3 regions of the Paenibacillus sp. UNC217MF genome follow, and region 2 is predicted to be linked to each of the others. Evidence: predicted binding sites of a transcription regulator. Region 2 holds the regulator's gene; each other region holds the start of a gene.

Region 1 (4,847 bases), on a different contig from region 2:
CCGAAGCAGGTAGCTGCTCTCCAAATCCATGTGGAATTCGGGATCCTCGATGACGATTAGTTCCGGACGATGAGCAGCGGCTCTCGCCAAGTGGAATCGGCGCTGCTCAGATAACGTACATTTGCCAAGCGGTGTATTCACGCACTCATGCAGACCGGTTAACTTCAATAGCTGCTCAAGTCGATCTTTATGGTAGGCTCCATACATCTTCATATAGAAGATAAGGGCATCCTTCGGTGTTAATCGCTCGTAGAGGGGATCGCCCTGCCGAATCCAGCCGATCTTGGAGGCGAGTGAGGCAGAGGAGAGTGGCACTCCACGCCAGGTTACACTGCCGGCAGAGGGCTTAGCTCGATTCATAAGCAGATCGATAATTAACTGTCCCGTAATATGGTTGCTTTGCACTGCAATGCATTGCCCGGGATGTATTTGTACGCTCAGCGCATCTAACAGTGTGGAATTGCCCTTCGTCACATATAACTTATCAATAATAAGTCCTTCCCCGTAGGGGGGTTCCTGCGCGTTCATACGCGAACCTCCAATCAGTATGCCCATTCATTGTTGTGAGATAGATCATATAGGTAAATGATATATCGAGAACCTAGATTTGGGTAGATATTAACCTGACTAATATGTACTTTCCTTGCTGGGGGGAGAGATAGAGTAAGACATTAAGTAAGGGGAGGTGTTGTTAATGTTCGGATTTCGACCATAATGTCATTTACCAATGTGAATAAAAATGATATTTATAAATAATTTACGAACATTGGGCGGGAATGATGTTGACTTGTTCGCTAAATTTCGATACAATAAGGTTGCTCCCACAGAAGTGGGTGGCAAGGATTGATTGGCCATTTTTTTGTTTATCCTGTTCGTATATCCCAGAGATAAGGTCTAGGGGTCTCTACCAGGAGCCGTAAATTCCTGACTACGAGTAGGTATGCTTTGGCATACCTGAACGTAACGGGATATTTTTTTTGCCCAAATAGGTGCAGGCTCATCGGATAGAAGAGAAATAGACCGAGACATCGTGAGCATCGAGGAGGAAACAATGAGTAAATATGATGTAATTGTTGTAGGAGCAGGTCCGGCCGGTATTTTCACTTGTTATGAATTATCTTTGAAGGCACCGCAATTGAAGGTTTTGCTTGTAGATAAGGGACATGATATTTATCGCCGCAACTGTCCGATTTTGGAGGAGAAGATTCAGAAGTGTCCTCCAGCGGCAGGGAAGAAGGACTTTGCTGGTTGTCTTCCAGCTTGTTCGATTACGAACGGCTTCGGTGGAGCAGGGGCATATAGTGATGGGAAATTTAACGTAACTACAGAGTTCGGGGGTTGGCTGACAGACTTCTTGCCAGCTTCGCAAGTACTGGACTTGATTAAATATGTAGATGCAATCAACTTGGAGCACGGAGCGACGACGGACATTACCGATCCAACGACAGAAACGGTTCGCCGTATTGAGCAGCTTGGATATTCTGCTGGCTTGAAGCTGCTTCGCGCACAAGTTCGACATCTGGGCACTGAGCAGAACTTGGAGATTTTGAAATCCATTTATGAATATTTGAAGACTCGTATCGATATGGCCTATAAGACCGAAGTAGCGGATCTGATTACAGAGAAGCAGGATGGACGCCATATTGTGAAGGGGATTGAACTGAAGAGCGGCGAGAAGCATGAAGCGGATCAAGTGGTCATCGTACCAGGACGTGACGGTTCTGCGTGGCTGACGGAGATATTGAAGAAGCGCCGCTTGAAAATGTACAACAACCAAGTGGACGTTGGGGTGCGTGTGGAGACATCGGATATCGTCATGCGCGAAATCAACGAGCACCTGTATGAAGGGAAATTCGTGTTCAATACGTCTGTCGGCACACAAGTGCGTACCTTCTGCAGCAATCCATCTGGCCATGTCGTGGTCGAGAATCACAGTGGGATCATGTGTGCCAACGGGCACTCCTACAAGGATCCGAAGCTTGGTTCTGCGAATACGAACTTTGCATTGCTTGTCTCGCACAAGTTCACGGAACCGTTCGACAAGCCAAATGAGTACGCTCGTGAAATCTGCAAGCGTGCAAATGATTTGTCCGGAGGCGGGATTATCGTTCAGAAGTACGGGGATATCATTCGCGGCCGCCGCTCCACGGAGAAGCGCATCCAAGAGGGCTTCTTGGAGCCTACCTTGAAAGAAGCTGTTGCTGGAGATTTGGGTCTTGTGCTTCCGTATAATACGATGAAGAGCCTTATCGAAATGGTTGAAGCGCTTGATCGCGTAACACCAGGCATCGCTTCTGAGCACACGTTATTCTATGGGGTTGAGGCGAAATTCTACTCCGCTCGTCCGAAGCTGGATACGACATTGGAATCCGAAATTGATGGCTTGTACTGCGGTGGAGATGGCGCGGGCATTACGCGTGGGCTCGCACAAGCGGGTGCTGCAGGTGTACACATTGCACGGAGCATTGTTGCAAAGCGCGGGGCATAATTTCACATTGCAGGTCAACAACATATACAGCTTATGGCCAGTGAGTCGATCGTGAGACTTACTGGCTTTTTTGCGTAGAGCGGTCATGTACGGGGTTATACGCAAAATGGACAATATTTGAAAGATGCTTTGTGATAAAATGCACAACATCGGAATTGGGGCTCCGTTACAATGAATTTGCAACCTGTTCAGCTGACATTCCAACTGGAATTATTCGTATCTGAGTAGGTGCGGATGGGGTGTGGCCTTGGAAATGATGGGGCTTGCATCCAAATAAGCATAAGCAGGAGGTCATGTCGATGTCAGGTTATTTGAAGCCGCAGCAAATTGCGGAAGCGACAGTAGATACCGGAACGATTAAGGCGAAGAACCCATTGTCCGCCATGATGATTCTAGGATTCCTTGCCGGCGCATTTATTGCGCTTGGTTATCTCTTATATATACGTGTAACAGCTGGAGCACCTGCGGAATGGGGGAGCATCAATAGCCTAATTGGAGCGTCGCTGTTCCCGGTTGGTCTTATTCTGGTCTTGTTAGCAGGGGGTGAGCTGTTGACAGGGAATATGATGGCTGTACCACTTGCTCGGATGAAGGGACGCATATCTACGGTAGAGGTCATTCGCAATCTTGTCGTCATTACGATTGCCAACTTCTTAGGTGCGCTGTTCGTGGCATACTTCTTCGGTCACGTGGTTGGTTTGACTGGTTCCGGCGTTTATTTGCAGAAAACGGTAGATGTGGCTGCGCATAAGCTGGACGATAGTTTCATTCAAGCCTTTGTAAGTGGGATTGGCTGCAACTGGTTAGTTGCACTAGCGGTATGGCTTGCCTATGGAGCAAAGAGCTTCAGTGGGAAAATCATGGGGATATGGTTCCCAACGATGGCGTTCGTTGCGATTGGCTTCCAGCACGTTGTAGCGAATATGTTCGTAATTCCGGCTGCGATCTTTGAGGGTCATTTTAGCTGGGGACAATATTTGACGAACTTCGTGCCGGTATGGCTGGGCAATTTGGTTGGAGGCGTCGTGTTCGTTGCAGGGGCTTACTATATGGTATATTTGCGTTCGCAGCAAGAGCAGAAGCAGGCAGCTGCGGCAGGTGTCTCAAACACATCAACGAATGTGCAAGAAGTGGGCAATGCAAGCAAGGTGGCATCGTCAGGAAGTGCAAGTGCACCTGTCCATTAGAGGGTATTGGGATTAGAGCATGCCAAGTGATGTTGAAAAAGAAGATAGGTAAGGTCTAGTCCATCGAGGCTAGGCCTTTTTTGCGTCATCGATATGACGTTTTTTTCATAGGAATTCACGGGCTTGTCACTTACGCAGGGGATAGATGTGGTAAACTACGGGTGACAAATTTATTTCCGCATTTCGCATTCTATAAAAAGATACCGATACCTCGCTGTATCTGTAAGCGTATCCAACTAACTCGTGGGGAGGGATCTGGCTGTGAAGTTGCATTTTACGGGCAGTATCGAACATGTATTACCAGGGATTCTCGAATTGAAGTCATTATTGAAGGTGGAAGTGGGGACAGAAGGCACTACAGTTCGCGTAGAGCAGGGAGAGGGGTCGCTTCGTGCCGCATGGGATGGTGCAGAAGGCTTGATCCGCTATGAGTCGGATATTCATTTCTTCCGTGCACTGGGCTTGTTCGTTGAGCAGCTGCGCAAGGGGCAGCCATTCGATATTATAGAGCATCCGCAATTCACGTATAACGGAACGATGATTGATGCATCTCGGAACGCAGTTCCGAATGTACATATGATGAAGCAGACGCTGCGCTCAATGGCGTTAATGGGCTTGAACGGCGCAATGATATATACCGAAGATACGTATGAGGTTCCAGGTCGTCCGTATTTCGGCTACATGCGCGGACGCTATACCGCGGAGGAACTCTATGAGATTGACCAGTATGCCGCGTTGTTCGGAATTGAGGTAGTGGCATGCATTCAGACACTTGGTCACTTGGCGCAGGCGCTGAAGTGGGACTATGCGAATGAGATGAAGGATACAGAGGACGTCCTTCTTGTAGGAGAAGAGGAGACCTATCGATTCATTGAGGATATGATTGTAGCGTCAACGAAGCCGCTGCGTTCCAAGCGCATTCACATCGGGATGGATGAGGCGTTCGGGCTTGGTCTAGGCAAATATATGCACAAGCATGGCTTCCGAGAGCGATTCGATATTATGAACGAGCATTTGGCGCGCGTATTAGAGATTACGAGCAAACATGGCCTTACGCCGATGATGTGGAGTGATATGTACTTCCACCTGCTTATGAAAAACGGCGGCCACTACTATGATCTCGACATTAACTTCTCGAATGAAGTTGTTGATCAAATTCCGAAGGGCGTACA
Region 2 (4,847 bases):
CGCAAGCGAGAGATGCTCCATCGTAATCGCCTCTTGCTCCTGACGCATTGCATAAATAGCCGCCTCATTCAGGACGCTCTCTAATTGAGCGCCTGAGAAGCCGAACGTTTCTTCTGCGATTTGCTCCAGACTTACTTCTTCCGCCAGTGGCTTATTCGTAGCATGCAGCTCCAAAATATGCTTGCGTCCCTTCTTATCCGGCATATCTACTTGGATATGACGATCAAAACGGCCTGGGCGCAGCAATGCACTGTCCAGCATCTCTTTACGGTTTGTGGCGGCCATTACCAGAATACGCGGTGACTCATCTGCGTACAGTCCATCCATCTCCGTCAACAGCTGGTTGAGCGTTTGATCATACTCTTTTTGTTGCCCACCTTCACGCTTGCCGCCGATCACATCAATTTCATCAATGAAGATAACTGCATTTTGTTTTTTCTCTTTCTCTGCACGCTGTCTTGCTTCCTTGAACAGCTCTCGTACACGTCCCGCTCCGACACCGACATACATCTCAACAAACTCACTGCCTGAGACACCAATAAATATCGCGTCTGCATAATGAGCAGATGCTTTCGCCATTAATGTTTTCCCCGTCCCTGGGGGGCCTGTTAACAATATCCCTTTCATAGGACGAATACCGAATTTACGAATGTCATCTGGCCGTACCAGAAAATCAAGAGCTTCAATCAATTCATTCTTGGCTCTATCCTGCCCGCCAATACGCTCGAAGCTCATTTCACTAATCTGATTATTGCCTGACTTCACACGCCCTGACGAACGCGCCAAGCCAGCTTGTCCTCTGCGATTTACAAACAGCAGAAGAGCACTGATCGCGGCAACTGCCGCGATGACCGGCCATATATTAACTCCAAGATAACTGACAAATAATATCGCTGGGATTACGATCCCTAATGCCAATTCCCAACTACGAACGGATTGCCGTTGCTTTTTCATTAGGCCATACCCCCACAGGCGATGCTTGCAAAGGAAGCAATACGGTCTTGCTTCCTTTCTCATCCTTGAGTTGAATATACACATATCGTGAATCCATTTCCGTTTGGATCTGAATACCTGGATTTTGCTGCTGCAGTTCCTTCAACCTAACAGGAATATCGCTGTATTTCTGATGTACCATTGCATCTGCAATGTCGAACATTGCACGTGACCATAACTTATCGATAAGCGGCGTGCTCTCATCATTCAAGTATTCCAATTGTACTTTTTTCCCGCTCGAATTCTGTTGCAGCTCGTCCGACACTCTTTCAATCAGGGTGCTAATATTGGTGCCATCCTTGCTCTTCAGCTTCACTTGCAGCGCATCAGGATACCATTGAACATCATACTGCGTAATTTCAGCATGCTGCTTCAATACTCGTTCCACAGGCTGCTTCACGAAATTACGTTCATACAGTGTCCAACCTCCAAATAGTGCAACAGCTGTCGTGACCATAATGAGCAAAGTAGGCATGATTCGAATCTTTTTCGCCATGCTGAAACCTCCTGTTGCAAATATATATATCAATACCCCTAGTAATCTCTTTCTGATATATCAAGAGTATATCACATATGTTACTTCAACTATGGATGTAATGTGTACCATGATTGCCATCGAAATGGAGCTGCTACAATACAAAAAGCGCTGCTGCTTCGCATAGCGTACAATATGTACGTCATATGCAAAGCAGCAGCGCTGCAAAATCGCCTATTACTCGTTATTGGCTAACATTGAATACGTTATTTATTAGGCAGCGTATAGACATCCCCTATTGAGGAACCATTCGCAAATGAATAGAAATGATAGAAGTAATGAACAACCCCTTGTTCATCCTTGCGTTTGACCAATGCCTGCCATACATATTGATCATCCTTAAATGCTGGCGTAATGCGGATTACATCCGCATCCGGATATTGGGCTTCTATCTGGGCTTGAATCGTCTCTTTAGAGGTTGATTCCGCCATAGGAGTTACCTTATCAGGGAGTACCCACACGGTCTGCTCCTTACCATGTTCGTCAGTTCCCCGCACCATGTATACGACTTGATCCCATACACCCTTCTCCACTTCTGTCACATTTACGAGCTTCACTGCTTCATTCGCCCGCTTTATTATTTCCGCTTCCTTGACCCGTTCGTCCTTATTGATGTATTGCACATACTGATAAGTGGCGAAGAACAATCCGACTAGAAATAAGAGAACGAGTACCGGAATCAACCACTTCCAATGCGACCTCCGGCGTACGCGTCTTCTCTGCATGAATTCTCCTCCTGCCTATCTTGCCAGCAAGCCATCAAAGCATTGCTGCGCCTCGCGAAGGATTCGTTCTTCATCCATCGTCAAACATTCCCCATTCTTCACAACCTGCTTGCCGTCAACCCATACATGCTTGACATCTTTCGCAGACGCTGAATATACCATGTGGGATACCAAGTCGGTATGTGGCAGGAAATGAGGCTGATCAATATCTACCGCAACGAAGTCAGCCTTCATGCCTACTTCAAGCGCTCCAATATCGTCAAGACGAATGGTCTGCGCGCCATAGATCGTACCCATGCGCAGCGCCTCTGCAGCAGGAACCGCAGTTGGATCGCCGGACACCCCTTTATGAATCAAGGCCGTAAGGCGAATTTCTTCGAACATATCCAGATTGTTGTTGCTTGCTGCACCATCCGTACCCAAGGATACAACAACACCCGCACGCAGCATCTCAGGAACACGAGCGACACCGCTCGCCAGCTTAAGGTTGCTTCCTGGATTGTGGGACACCGCAACTTGATACTTCGCAAGCGTCTCAATCTCTTCGTCCGTCAAATGAACAGCATGCGCAACGAAGGAAGGACGGGAGAAGAATCCGAGCTTCTCCAAATGCGCAACCGGACGCAGTCCATAATCCTTCACATTCTGTTCAACTTCTGCCTTTGTCTCTGACATATGCGTGTGCAATGGCAAATCCAGATCATGAGCAGCCTGTACGAAGCTCTCAATAAAGGCTGGAGGACAAGTATACGGAGCATGCGGCGCCATAATCGTACGAATGCGGCCATCTGCCTTCCCATTCCAATCCTTCGCGAATTGAATCGCCTCATTCAGCTTCTCGCGCTGTACATCCTCTGGGCATAAGCCAATCGCACCGCGCATAAGCGATGCACGGATACCGGATTGCTCACATACCTTCGCTACTTCGTCCATGTAGTCATACATATCTACGAAGGTTGTTGTACCGCCCTTCAGCATTTCGATCACAGACAGAGCTGTTCCCCAATAGACATCATTGGCCGTGAACTTGCCTTCCATTGGCCACATTTTCTCCTGCAGCCATGTCTGAAGCGCCAAGTCATCCCCATACCCACGAAGCAGAGACATTGCAGCATGCCCGTGTGTATTAACAAGGCCTGGAATGAAAAATAGACCTTTGCCATCGATGATTTCAGCATCAGCTGCTGCATATTGCTCAGGCAGCTCCGATCCAATATGAACGATGCGATCATTCTCAACAACCATGAACCCATGGAATGAGGACTGCTTCGCAGTTGGAGACAAATCGGCGAACATGCCATTTTTAATAATGATTCGGTGTGTCATTCGGCGGGTACTTCCTTTCCATTATCAGATAAATAATAGGCCAAACTGAACAAATCCGTTGTAAAATCGGCAGTATGCACACGGATATTCGAAGGAACCCTCAAAATGACAGGCGCAAAGTTCAAGATCGCTTCTACTCCCGCCTCTACAAATTGATCAGCTACATACTGAGCTTCTGTAGCAGGAACCGTGATAATCCCGATACGGATTTGCTTCTCGCGTACCGTCGTAATTAGGTCAGACATCGGCTGAACTTTCAGGTTATTTATCTCGGTATTGATTTTGGATTCCTGTGCATCGAACACTGCAACGATCTTCATATTATCTTTCAAGTATACGGTGTAGTTACAGAGTGCGTGACCTAATTTACCTGCACCGACCAATCCAACATGGATAACTTGATCCAGTTTCAAAATATGTCTGATTTGTTGAATCAAATACGATACATCATACCCAATGCCCTTGCGGCCGAAGTCGCCGAAATACGCTAGATCCTTCCGAATTTGCGCAGGATTCAAGTTCAGCTTCTGTCCCAAATCTTGAGAAGAAACTGTGAGCACTTCTCGCTGCTTCAATTCCAATAGATGGCGTAAATACACGGGTAATCGCCGAACGACAGCTTCTGATATCTTTAGTGCTTTCATTCTAACAAGCCCCTCTCATCGCTCTCCAATGCCTCTTTGATTATGGTCTAGCCACGTATCAATACGTGGTACAAGTTGTTCTGTTGCCATATGCTCCATTTTTGGGCCAGGCAGCGAGTAAAGAAAATGTTTGCCGTAGCTTGTCTCTATTACACGAGTGTCATAAATGATGACAATTCCCTTATCCTGCGTCGTACGCACAAGGCGGCCGAATCCTTGCTTGAAGCGAATTACAGCCTGTGGGACGGAATATTTGCGGAATGGATTCTGATTCATCCGCTTCAGCCGATCGCACTTCGCTTCCACGAGTGGATGATTCGGTGGCTGGAATGGCAGCCGTACAATCGCAAGACATGTCAACGCATCTCCTGGAATATCAACGCCTTCCCAGAAGCTGCTCGTTCCTAGCAGGACTGAATTCGGCTGATCTCGGAATCGGCGTGTCAGCTTGCTTCGGTTGCCGCTGTCAATCCCTTGTCCCAGCACTTGAATGCCATGCAGGCTAAGCGCCTCCTTCAGCGGTTCATACACATCCCGCAGCATGCGGTATGACGTGAATAAGACAAGCATACGTCCTTCTGTTACCTTGGCTACATCAGCCAAGGACTGCATCAGCGTCGAGTT
Region 3 (4,847 bases), on a different contig from region 2:
AAGGTCTGAGAAAGGTGTGAGTCTGGCATGCAGCATAAGCTGTTGATCGTAGAAGATGACGCTTCTATTGTAGAAATGGTATCGGATTATTTGAGTAGGGAAGGATTTTATGTAGTGACCGCAACCAATGGTGAAGAAGGCATGGCCAAGTTCACCTCTGACACATACGATATGATGATTGTCGATCTGATGATGCCGAAGCTAGATGGATTTGAGATGATTAAGCTTGTTCGAGAGCGGAGCGCAATCCCTATTCTCATTATGTCCGCGAAGGACAGCGATGTAGACAAGGCACTCGGACTTGGCTTCGGCGCAGATGATTATATCGCGAAGCCCTTCTCGATGATAGAGATCTCTGCGAGAATCAAGGCAGCAATTAGACGCGCTACGAAGTATGTTCAGATCGATACGGTGAAGCCAATGCCCGAACAGAACGTCATTCAGGCAGGTCAACTGCTCATCGATCTTGATAATTATCTTGTACAGAAGCAAGAAGAAACTATGAAACTCACTTCCAAAGAATTCGATATTTTAAAGTTATTCGTAACCAACCCGAATCGTGTGTTCACAAAAGCACAAATATATGGATTTGTATGGAACGATGAATACTATGGCGATGAAAATGTCATTAACGTTCACATTCGCCGGCTGCGGGAGAAGATAGAGGACGATCCGTCGAATCCTACCCATATTAAGACCTTGTGGGGGATCGGCTACAAGTGGGAAGGTTGAGCAATGATGATAACGGGCCTTTTATCTATATGTATGGTAATCCTGTTGATCGTAGTCTACACGCAGCATGTGAATCATTCAAGACGCAATCAGCAATTAACAGAAATTCAAAAAAAGCTGGAACAAATTCATCGAACACAATCTGCGGAGAAGCTCCTGCTGTTCACGGATGATAAGCAGATTATTGGGGTCATTGAACAAATAAATGAATTACTGGTCGATCATGAGAAGGCACTGGCGAATTATGCGAAGACGGAGATCGCGATGAGGAAGATGATATCGAACATCTCTCATGATCTGAAGACCCCGCTTACCGTTGTACTTGGTTACTTGGAGACGCTGAATCTGAGCAGTGAGCGCATCAGTGACGAAGAACGGAATCGCCTGCTCACACGGGTGCATGGCAAGACGGTAGAAGTAATCGAGCTTATACATACCTTTTTTGATTTAGCGAAGCTAGAATCTGGGGACAAGCATGTCGAGCTGACTCGAGTCGATATGAGCGAGCTATGCCGCAAAAATATTCTCCAATTTTATGAGCGGCTTACAAAGAGGGGGTTCGAGGTTGATATTCAGATTCCGGAAGCTTCTCTCTATGCGAGAGGGAATGAAGACGCACTGGATCGCATGCTGAACAATCTCATCTCTAATGCGATAGAGTATGGGGCTGATGGCCATGTGCTGGGCATAGCCCTGCGCAGTGATGATGCGCATTTGTTCGTTGATGTGTGGGATCGTGGCAAGGGGATTCCAGAACAGCACCAAGACCGTGTTTTTGAGCGCATGTATACACTGGAGGATTCCCGCAACAAAAATTATGAAGGCAGCGGATTGGGGTTAACGATCACGAAGCGGCTCGCTGAATCAATGGGCGGTTCGATAGAACTTCATAGTAAGCCGTATAAAAAAACGATTTTTACAATTAAGCTCCTGCGAATGTCTTGAGGTATTCTACAAGAAACCGGTCAGTGCTGGCTGTGAATGAATAGACGGTTCAGGTCTGATGACGTCGAAGGAAGGGTCACGAGGTTCGAAGAGATTTTGCTGTGCTGTAACCAGTATGGCACTCTGCGGACCTTATTTGTATGTCAAGACAGAAAGAACGTAAGGAATTCGTAAGGATTAGGTAAGAAATAAGAAATAGCTAATCGATACAATGAAGACATCAGAAGAGATGAGAGGGGTAAATGAAATGACCTTCCTTGTACGGACGCATCGATTGACGAAGAATTATCAAGGCAAAGATGTCGTATCGAATGTGAGCATGAATATTAAGAAGGGCGAGATATACGGATTCCTTGGCCCCAATGGGGCGGGGAAGACAACGATTATGAAAATGATGACGAATCTCTTGCAGCCAACGAGCGGTGAGATTGAGATGTTCGGCGAGAAGATGACACCCTCATCCTATTCCTTGCTATCTCGCATGGGGACAATTATTGAGCAGCCAATCTTCTATGATCGTCTTACTGCGCAGGAGAATCTGGAGCTCCATTGTGAATACATGGGCTACCATAATAAGAAGGCGATTGAGGAAGCACTGGAACTGGTAGGGCTGAACGGCATCGAACGCAAGCAGGTGAAGGACTTCTCCCTCGGGATGAAGCAGCGTCTAGGCATTGCGCGGGCCATATCGATCAAGCCAGAGCTGTTGCTCCTGGATGAGCCGATTAATGGTCTTGACCCGATTGGGATTAAGGAGATACGTGACCTGTTCAAGAAGCTATCACGCGAGTTCGGTATTACGCTCTTGATCTCCAGCCACATCTTAGGGGAAATGGAGCTTGTTGCAGATACGATCGGTGTCATTAACCATGGGGTGCTGTTGGAGGAAGTGCCAATGGATCGGGTTCGGGCGCAGCAGTCCGAATTCATTGAGGTCATCACTGATAATGCGAGCAAGGCAGCCTATGTGCTTGAAGAAGTCATGCATATTTCGAATTTCCGCATTACGGACAACCGGATCATCCGCATCTATCAATCGGGGGTGTCTCAGCAAGATATTACGAAGGCATTTGTTATGAACGATGTCATGGTAGAGTCTGTCCATAAGAAGCATCATTCCTTGGAGGATTACTTTATGAAGCTGTTGAATGGAGGGGCTGCTCGTGAATAAGCTCATTCGACTGGAACTGCAGAAATTCCGGTTTGCTACCTATATACGTACGGCCATGTATATCACGATCGGGATATTCCTCTTTATTTTGCTTGGAATCTATGGAGATACACGCGATATCGCGTTCAAGAACTTGCCCGAGGTATTAGGCATCATCGATACTTTTGTGAAGGTAGCTTTCATTATTACTGCCTCGGTATTGCTAAGCCGAATGGTTATTGATGAGTTTAAGAGCAAGTCTATCACGGTCATGTTCATGTACCCGATTCCACGGAAAAAGCTCATGACAGCCAAGCTGATCATTGTGGTCTTGTACACCTTCATCGCCATTATTCTATCAAATATTGTACTAATCAGTGGATTCCTTTTATACAATTCTTATGCGCACACTGTACCCGGGACGGCGACAATAAGTATGGTTACGCATCAAGTGGCAACTAGTGTTATCAACTCCTTAGCAGCAAGCTGCTTAAGTCTGATTCCATTATGGTTCGGCATGCGCAAATATTCAGCGGCGGCGACCATTACGAGCTCCATTCTAATTGCAGGCTTTCTAGGCTCGTCGACTGGTGGATTTACCTTGTGGTCCATTATCGCAGTGCCATTTGCTTTTGCTGCGCTTGGTGTAGTGATTGGTTACTTGACGATTCGCAAGATTGACACGATCGACCTGTATAAATAAAAATAGATGCAGCGAAATACCTTGTTGTGACAGCGATGTGACATGCCCAAATTGGTGACAAATTTCAGAAGGGTTCTGGAAAAAAGGTGCAGCACATTGCGGGCTGCTTGTAAAGAGGAAAGAAGGCACAATGTCTTTTTTCTTCTTTTTTTCACTTTTTTTCGACATATTTGTGAAATTTGACACAATGTTCTTATTTTGATCAAGTAATTGCTTTATAATTGTGATAAATATCACATTGCAGCGTTTCTGTATCTGACAGAATACAACTGGAACATGTAATCAACGTCATTGATCCCGTGTTCGACGCAGGCATTACAGCCTATTCAGCATAGGAATGAGAGTATAAATAGAAAGGTGGAAGGACAACGATATGTGGGATACGATCTTATTATCGCGCATTCAGTTTGCATCGACGACGATTTTTCACTTCTTCTTCGTACCGGTATCGATTGGTCTAGCATTGCTCATCGCAATGATGGAGACGATGTATGTCGTCAAGGGAAATGAAGAGTACAAGAAGATGACGAAGTTCTGGGGGAAGCTGTTCCTCATTAACTTCGGTGTCGGTGTTGTCACAGGTATTATTCAGGAATTCCAGTTCGGGATGAACTGGTCGAACTATTCTCGCTTCGTCGGAGACGTGTTCGGTGCGCCGCTTGCGATTGAAGCATTGCTGGCATTCTTTATGGAATCAACGTTTATCGGATTATGGATATTTGGATGGGATCGCTTATCGAAGAAGGTGCACTGCTTGTGCATTTGGCTTGTAGCCATCGGTACAACGTTGTCCGCCTTGTGGATCTTGGCGGCGAACTCCTTCATGCAGCGTCCGGTCGGATTCGAGATTAACAATGGCCGTGCGGAAATGAACGATTTCTTCGCGCTGCTGACAAATGGTCAGCTGCTTGTTGAATTCCCGCATACGATTTTCGGTGCATTTGCAACAGGAGCGTTCCTCATCACTGGGGTGAGTGCTTATAAACTGCTGAAGAAGCAGGACGTTTCTTTCTTCCAAAAATCGTTCAAGATTGGTGTTATCGTAGCTACGGTCTCTTCCATTCTGGTTGCGGTCTTCGGTCACCAGCAGGCACAATATTTGATGCATACCCAACCAATGAAGATGGCGGCAAGTGAAGGCTTGTGGGAAACAAGTGGCGACCCTGCGCCGTGGACGGTATTTGCAGCAATCAATACAGACAAGCAAGAGAACAGCTTGGAATTCAAAGTTCCATACTTGCTTAGCTTCCTATCTTATAGTAAGTTCTCCGGTGAAGTTCGCGGGATGAAGGAACTGCAAGCGGAGTATGAACAGTT

What was found. The regulator Rex, encoded in region 2, represses fermentation and respiration genes when NADH is low (regulators of the CRP and FNR family bind a similar motif). The targets are predictions, from matches to a motif close to TTGTGAAATATTTCACAA.
Region 1: BP95_RS0123180 (formate/nitrite transporter family protein) is a predicted target of Rex. The motif match lies at 2,618-2,635, and genes of this name have one in related genera.
Region 3: BP95_RS0122885 (cytochrome ubiquinol oxidase subunit I) is a predicted target of Rex. The motif match lies at 3,701-3,718, and genes of this name have one in related genera.

The regions. Positions count from the first base shown of each region.
Region 1 is NZ_KK366028.1:342,594-347,440, forward strand. It holds gene BP95_RS0123170 (LytTR family transcriptional regulator DNA-binding domain-containing protein) at 1-528, opposite strand, end outside; purine riboswitch at 853-951, shown strand; gene BP95_RS0123175 (NAD(P)/FAD-dependent oxidoreductase) at 1,052-2,488, shown strand; gene BP95_RS0123180 (formate/nitrite transporter family protein) at 2,788-3,675, shown strand; gene BP95_RS0123185 (beta-N-acetylhexosaminidase) at 3,937-4,847, shown strand, end outside.
Region 2 is NZ_KK366027.1:898,852-903,698, forward strand. It holds gene BP95_RS0119990 (AAA family ATPase) at 1-954, opposite strand, end outside; gene BP95_RS0119995 (hypothetical protein) at 926-1,489, opposite strand; gene BP95_RS0120000 (hypothetical protein) at 1,735-2,253, opposite strand; gene BP95_RS0120005 (amidohydrolase) at 2,269-3,579, opposite strand; gene BP95_RS0120010 (redox-sensing transcriptional repressor Rex) at 3,576-4,223, opposite strand; gene dinG (ATP-dependent DNA helicase DinG) at 4,239-4,847, opposite strand, start outside.
Region 3 is NZ_KK366028.1:267,374-272,220, forward strand. It holds gene BP95_RS0122865 (response regulator transcription factor) at 28-732, shown strand; gene BP95_RS0122870 (sensor histidine kinase) at 742-1,677, shown strand; gene BP95_RS0122875 (ABC transporter ATP-binding protein) at 1,925-2,848, shown strand; gene BP95_RS0122880 (ABC transporter permease) at 2,841-3,530, shown strand; gene BP95_RS0122885 (cytochrome ubiquinol oxidase subunit I) at 3,904-4,847, shown strand, end outside.